Regions from separate parts of the Sphingomonas sp. Ant20 genome, predicted to be linked through region 2. Evidence: riboswitches for the same ligand, from Rfam matches in the RefSeq annotation. Region 2 holds a riboswitch; each other region holds the start of a gene.
The links. Region 2 has a riboswitch for cobalamin ahead of NI18_RS26585 (hypothetical protein). Riboswitches for the same ligand answer to the same signal wherever they lie in the genome.

Region 1 (2,265 bases), on a different contig from region 2:
GGTGCCGCCCGGATAGTCGATCGACCAGCGGCGGATCGTGTCGCGCTCGAAGCGGACGCCACCGACGATCGAGACGTGCGTTCCGAGCTTCAGCCGGTCCTCGGCGAAGACCGCATATTCGGTCGTGCGCGTGCGATAGCGCGGTGCGATGCCTTGCGTGTCGATGATCAGACCGGGATCGAACGCGAAGGGATCGACCTCCGAAACCTGCGGGTCAGACCCGAAATTGTGGGAATATGTCAGTTTGATAAGGTTGACATCGAAGCCCATGACCAAGTCGTTGCCGACGCCATCGGCGATGCCCGTCCTGAACGTCACGCTGCCCTGGTCGCCCCACTGCGTCTGATCATGGACGATGCCGGTCATGTCGGTACGCAGGATGCCACCGGGTGTGCCGGTGTTGCCACTGCCGTTGGCGCAGACCCCGTCTGCGGCGACCCAGCAATAGGTTTCGAGATTGAGCCAGGAGCGTTTGGAGCTGAGGCGATAGGCCTGGTTGCTGACGGTGACCACATCGCTCGGCGTCCAGTCGACCTGCAGGCTGGTGCGGTTGTCCCGGTAGCGGATGACGCCGTCGCGTGTGTTGTAGTTGCGCTCCCGGATGCGGTCGTCGAGCCGACCGTCGATCAGCGGCGTACCGAAATAGCGCATCGGCTTCTGGTCGCCATAATCGTCCCGCGCGGTGACGACGAGCGTGTCGGTCGGTGCCCAGCGCAGCGTGCCCGACACGGCATGGCTGCGCGACTGGCCGCGATCGACATAGCCGTCCGATCGGCGATAGCTGCCGTCGATGCGGTAGGAGAGGCGCTCGGTGATCGGCCCCCCTGCGCCCGCCGCGAGATGGAAGCTGTCCTGCGAGCCATAGCCGATCTCCCCCTCCACATGCGTCCGCTGCGTATCGGGTTTGCGCATCAGGACATTTACCGCGCCGCCCAGCGCGCCCTGGCCGTAGAGCACCGAGGCCGGGCCGCTCAGGATGTCGATCCGCTCGACCATCCACGGATCGGTCGGAAAGGTTATCGTGCCGGCAGCCGGGAACAGCCTTATACCGTCGATCAGCTGAAGCACGGATCCCTGGCCGCTGAAGCCGCGCGCGGCGAGCGCGGTGCCGCCATTGCCGGGGTTTCCGGCGTTGCTGATGCCCGGTGCGCGGCTCGTCGCGTCGATCACCGACAGGTCGCCGCGCGCGCGGATCGTGGCGCCATCGATGACCGAGATCGTCGCGGGGGTCTCGAGCGGCGTGAGCCCCAGGCGGCTGCCGGTCGCATTCGGCGTGGTGAGCGTGTCCTGGGCATGCTGTCCGACGATCAGGATGTCCTTGGTATCGGGATCCGGCACGGACTGGGCGTGGACTTGTGCTGCGAAGACAGGCGACAGAATAGCCCCCGCGAGCGCGAGGCGAGACAATAGGAACGGCATTACGGTAATCCCCCGGGCGTCTGGCGAACCCGGCAGGGACCTCCCGCGAACGGCCGACATCCGCGCCAGCCGGACGCGATTGCGACCGGCACGCATGCCCGTGCGGTCCCCACCGCACACGTCGTCGCTCGACGGAGTACCGTGCCGCGGCCACCCCCTGGGCCAGGCAAGAGCGACCAGACGCCGGCAGGTCTCCTGGCTCACGGGTCATCACACGATGCACGGCCTTCCCAGGCCCTCATGACGAAACGTCTGGCCCAGTGGCTGCTCCTTCCTTTGCAGGAAGAAGCGAAATGCATCGCGCTCGCCGCTTACAGTTGCAGGGACAGCCTCGGCTTCAGGTGGCGAACCACCCTCACCGCGTTCCCTATTAAGCCCTTTCGGGGCACCGACGCGATCATGCCGCCCTGCTCGGATCGAACAGGTCAGCGGCGCCGGTCTATCCCGGTCAGGATCGTTCGGCAATCGTCCGGCGAGCGGCGCGATGGCGGCTCGATCGTCCTGCTCGATTGCTGTGATCCAGAAGCTCCGTTTGGCGCGATGCGCGTCCTCGATCAGGAGGCGGCGGTGCCGCACGCTCTGTGCGGGGATGCCACGCTGATGGCATGCAGGATTAAGGGATAGAGATGAAGAACGTGAAGAGCCGTCAGGCCGTGACGGCGATGCTGCTGGCTGCGACATCGGCTGGTGCCATGATTCAGCCAGTCGCCGCGCAGACGGTGGCGCCGGCCGAGACGCAGGCGGAAACCCGCATGACGACCGCGGCGGCCCCGTCCAGCGCCGGCAAGCCCGCGCTGGCGCAGGCCGGGGTTGCCGGCACCGTCGAAGCCAAGGGTGATTCAGCGA
Region 2 (2,265 bases):
ATCATGCTGCCCAAGGCGACCGGACCCGCGACCGTCCTCGCGCTGGTCGAGGCTTATGGCGATGACTGTCCGCCGATCCTGCCGATCGCGACCGAAGTGCCCGCCGCGATCTTCACACTGGGCGAATATGCGCGGGTCAACGGCCGGTTATGCGGCCTGACCTGGGGCGCCGAAGACCTGCCCGCGGCGATCGGCGCGGCGACCAGTCGGGAGGACGACGGGTCCTATACCGAGCCCTATAAGCTCGTACGATCGCTGCTGCTGTTCGGCGCGCATGCGGCGGACGTAGCGGCGATCGAAACGGTCTATCCAGCAATCGCGGACATTGACGGGCTGGCAGCCTATGCCGCGCGCGGCAGCCGCGACGGCTTCACCGGCATGATGGCGATCCACCCGTCGCAGGTCGCCACGATCAACGCCGCGTTCACGCCGGATGCGGCGAGCGTGGCACGTGCGCATGCCGTCGTCGCAGCGTTTGCGGCGGCTCCCGAGGCCGGCGCGCTGCAGCTTGATGGACGGATGATCGATGCGCCGCACCTGCGCCAGGCGCGGGCGATCCTCGCGAGACTCTAGGCCCATTGGCGGCAGGAATTTTCTGCGCTACCGTCGCCCCGCGAAACCGGTGAAGGCCGGGGTCGCAGATCGCGTCGGTGCCCCTCGGGGCTTCAAAGGGAATGCGGTGCGGGAGGCGAGCCTCCTCATGCCGCGGCTGTCCCTGCAACTGTAAGCGGTGAGCGCGGTGCGCATGTTCCTTCGTTATGAGGGGACGACCACTAGGCCTGAGCGTAAGCGCAGGGCCCGGGAAGGTCGCGTACCGGGCGTCGACCCGCGAGCCAGGAGACCTGCCGGCGCTCGGTCGCTCTTGCCATGGTCCAGGGGATGGCCGCGGCACGGTACTCCGTCTGAGCGACGAACCATGCGGCGGGGGCCGCATCGGCGCGCGTGGCGGGTGCGGTTCGGCGTGCACCCCAAGTGTTGCGCCGGCTGTCCGTAGCATCGGACGGCAGGCCCCGGCCGGTCGCTCGTGACGCCGGGGGTATCGTTTCATGACTAGAATTTTCGTTTCGCTTGCGGTTCTCGCGACCGCCACGGCCTTTGCATCGCCGGCCGCGGCCGAGCCCGATCCGATTGCCGCGGCGACGGGCGAGGCGGCAGGGGGCGACGCCGAGCTGGTGGTTACCGCATCGCGATCGGGGGACGCGGTTCCCGCCGATCAGCTCGGGGCGTCGGTGACAGTGCTCGACGCCGCCACGCTCGACCAGCGGCAGACCCGGATCGTGTCCGACGTGCTGCGCGACGTCCCCGCGCTGGCGGTCAGCCGGACCGGCGCGGTCGGGGGGGACGACGCAGGTCCGGATCCGCGGATCGGAGGGCAATCACGTGCTGGTGTTGATCGACGGGATCGAAGTATCCGATCCCTATCAGGGCGAATATGATTTCGGCACGCTGATTGCCGACGAGGCGGCACGGGTCGAGGTGCTGCGCGGCCAGCAATCGGCGCTGTACGGGTCCGACGCGATCGGCGGCGTCATTCAGTATCTCACGCTCAGCGGCGCGGAAGCCCCGGGCGTATCGCTGCGGGCCGAGGGGGGATCGTTCGGCACGTTTTCGGGCGGCGCGCGGGTCGCAGGCGTAGCGGGCAATCTCGACTACGCGCTGTCGAGTTCGACCTATCTCACCGACGGCACGCCGACCGCACGGGGCGGATCGCGCGACATTGGCGCGAAGAGCGTCGGCGCGACGGGCAAGCTCAGCTGGTCGCCCACCGACACGCTGAAGGTCACGGGCGTCGGGCGCTACAGCTATACCGATGCCGACAGCAACGACACGGCATTGAGCGGCCCGCAGTTCGGCACGATCGTCGATACGCCAGGCGCGCGCAGCACGGTCGAGGCGCATTACGGGCTCATCCGCGCGGAGTTGGCGCTGGCGGATGGCCGCTGGACGAATGCGCTCAGCGGCCAGTTTGCCGATACGACACGCCGGGCGCTGGCCGACGATGCCTTGAGCTTTGGCAACAAGGGACGACGGTACAAGGGATCGTTCGAAAGCGCCTTCCGGTTCGGCACTGATAGCATCCGGCATCGGCTGACCGCCGCGGTCGATGTCGAGCGCGAGGAGTTCCAGACGCTTAGCGCGGCTCCTTCGGAGTTCGTCTTTACGGGACGGCGGCATACCGACAATGTCGGGTTCGTTGGCCAGTATGACGTTGTCGTCGACGATGCGCTCGCGATCGGCGGATCGGTGCGGCGCGACGAGAATAAC
Region 3 (2,265 bases), on a different contig from region 2:
GTTCTGACCCTCGATCTGATCGCGATCGATCACGGTAATGGTGTTCGGCGTGTCCTTGAGCGGCGTCACAGTCTTGCCGACCGCACGACCATAGCTTTTGCCGATCACCATGATTTCGTCGGACTTCTGCGCATCGTCCGATCCGGAGGCCGTTTCCACGGTCCTTGGCTCCTCAGCCGGAGCTGGCAAAGGTGCTCCGACAAACGCTGCACTCGCCAGCAATATACTCGAAAAACTCATACTGAACCCCCCGTTATCGGGAGGCCTCTATGTCATATGCTGTTGCGAGTCACTAGCAATATAACGGTTTTGTCATGATCGTTGAGGCGAGCGCGAGCAGGCGCAAGTTTAACCTATTGAGATTCGCAAAAATATTATGTCTCACGAGGCTTATAGATCGCCGGCCGCGCCTGTTGATTTCAGCGCGCGATGGATAGCAATTCTGACCCAATTCCGGTCGTTCTAGACGCATCTGCCGCTTCCCAACTTCCGACATTCGTTAATGGGCACCGGCACTCTTTTTGGACCTTTGCAATCGTCGCGTCGACCAATTGCCGGATCGTCTTCGTCAGGATACATCATCCCCGCTGACCTGCTCCGCTGGAGACGGTCGGCATGATCGCGTCGGTGCCCCGGAAGGGGCTTAATAGGGAACGCGGTGAGGGTGGTTCGCCACCTGAAGCCGAGGCTGTCCCTGCAACTGTAAGCGGCGAGCGCGATGCATTTCGCTTCTTCCTGCAAAGGAAGGGGCAGCCACTGGGCCAGACGTTACGTCATTAGGGCCTGGGAAGGCCGTGCATCGTGCGAGGACCCGTGAGCCAGGAGACCTGCCGGCGTCTGGTCGCTCTTGCCTGGCCCAGGGGGTGGCCGCGGCACGGTACTCCGTCGAGCGACGACGTGTGCGGTGGGGACCGCACGGGCATGCGTGCCGGTCGCAATCGCGTCCGGCTGGCGCGGATGTCGGCCGTTCGCGGGAGGTCCCTGCCGGGTTCGCTAGACGCCCGGGGGATTACCGTAATGCCGTTCCTATTGTCTCGCCTCGCGCTCGCGGACGCTATTCTGTCGCCTGTCTTCGCAGCACCGCTCGACGCGCAGTCCGCGCCGGATCCCGATACCAAGGACATCCTGATCGTCGGACAGTATGCCCAGGACACGCTCACCACGCCGAATGGGACCGGCAGCCGCCTGGGCCTTACGCCGCTCGAGACTCCCGCTACGCTGTCGGTCATCGACGGCGCCACGATCCGCGCGCGCGGCGATATGTCGGTGATCGACGCGACGAGCCGCGCACCGGGCATCAGCAACGCGGGCAATCCCGGCAATGGCGGCACCGCACTCGCCGCGCGGGGGTTCAGCGGTCAGGGATCCGTGCTCCAGCTCATCGACGGCATCAGGCTGTTCCCGGCGGCCGGCACGATCACCTTCCCGACCGATCCGTGGATGGTCGAGCGGATCGACGTCCTGAGTGGTCCGGCCTCCGTGCTCTACGGCCAGGGCGCGCTGGGCGGCGCGGTGAATGTCCTGATGCGCAAACCCGATACGCAGCGGACGCACGTGGAGGGCGAGATCGGCTATGGGTCGCAGGACAGCTTCCATCTCGCGGCGGGCGCAGGGGGGCCGATCACCGAGCGCCTCTCCTACCGCATCGACGGCAGCTATCGCCGGTCCGACGGCTTTGTCGATCGCGGCCAGTCGCGCAGCCATGCCGTATCGGGCACGCTGCGCTGGGCACCGACCGACACGCTCGTCGTCACTGCGCGGGACGATTATGGCAACCAGAAGCCGATGCGCTATTTCGGCACACCGCTGATCGACGGTCGGCTCGACGACCGCATCCGGGAGCGCAACTACAACACACGTGACGGCTTTATCCGGTACCGCGACAACCGTACCAGCCTGCAGGTCGACTGGACGCCGAGCGATGCGGTCACCGTCAGCAACCAGGCCTATCGCCTCATCTCGAAACGCTCCTGGCTCAATCTCGAAAGCTATTGCTGGATCGCCGCGGACGGGGTCTGCGCCAACGGCAGCGGCAACACCGGCACACCCGGAGGCGTCCTGCGCACCGACATGACCGGCATCGTCCACGACCAGACGCAATGGGGCGACCAGGGCAGCGTGACGTTCAGGACGGGCATCGCCGATGGCGTCGGCAACGCTTGGTAATGGGCTTCGACGTCAACCTCATCAAACTGACCTATTCGCACAATTTCGGGTCTGACCCGCAGGTTTCGGAGGTCGATCCCTTCGCGTTCGATCCCGGTC

Region 1: another riboswitch for cobalamin. It lies ahead of NI18_RS00830 (TonB-dependent receptor); the one in region 2 lies ahead of NI18_RS26585 (hypothetical protein).
Region 3: another riboswitch for cobalamin. It lies ahead of NI18_RS27210 (TonB-dependent receptor plug domain-containing protein); the one in region 2 lies ahead of NI18_RS26585 (hypothetical protein).

The regions. Positions count from the first base shown of each region.
Region 1 covers NZ_JRVI01000003.1:18,562-20,826, forward strand. The annotation lists gene NI18_RS00830 (TonB-dependent receptor) at 1-1,338, opposite strand, end outside; cobalamin riboswitch at 1,587-1,827, opposite strand; gene NI18_RS26130 (hypothetical protein) at 2,046-2,265, shown strand, end outside.
Region 2 covers NZ_JRVI01000029.1:47,521-49,785, forward strand. The annotation lists partial or broken gene NI18_RS06085 (CoA ester lyase) at 1-573, shown strand, start outside; cobalamin riboswitch at 632-865, shown strand; gene NI18_RS26585 (hypothetical protein) at 1,047-1,436, shown strand; partial or broken gene NI18_RS06090 (TonB-dependent receptor) at 1,387-2,265, shown strand, end outside.
Region 3 covers NZ_JRVI01000148.1:33,395-35,659, forward strand. The annotation lists gene NI18_RS15715 (TonB-dependent siderophore receptor) at 1-159, opposite strand, end outside; cobalamin riboswitch at 609-850, shown strand; gene NI18_RS27210 (TonB-dependent receptor plug domain-containing protein) at 1,018-2,166, shown strand; gene NI18_RS27215 (TonB-dependent receptor) at 2,100-2,265, shown strand, end outside.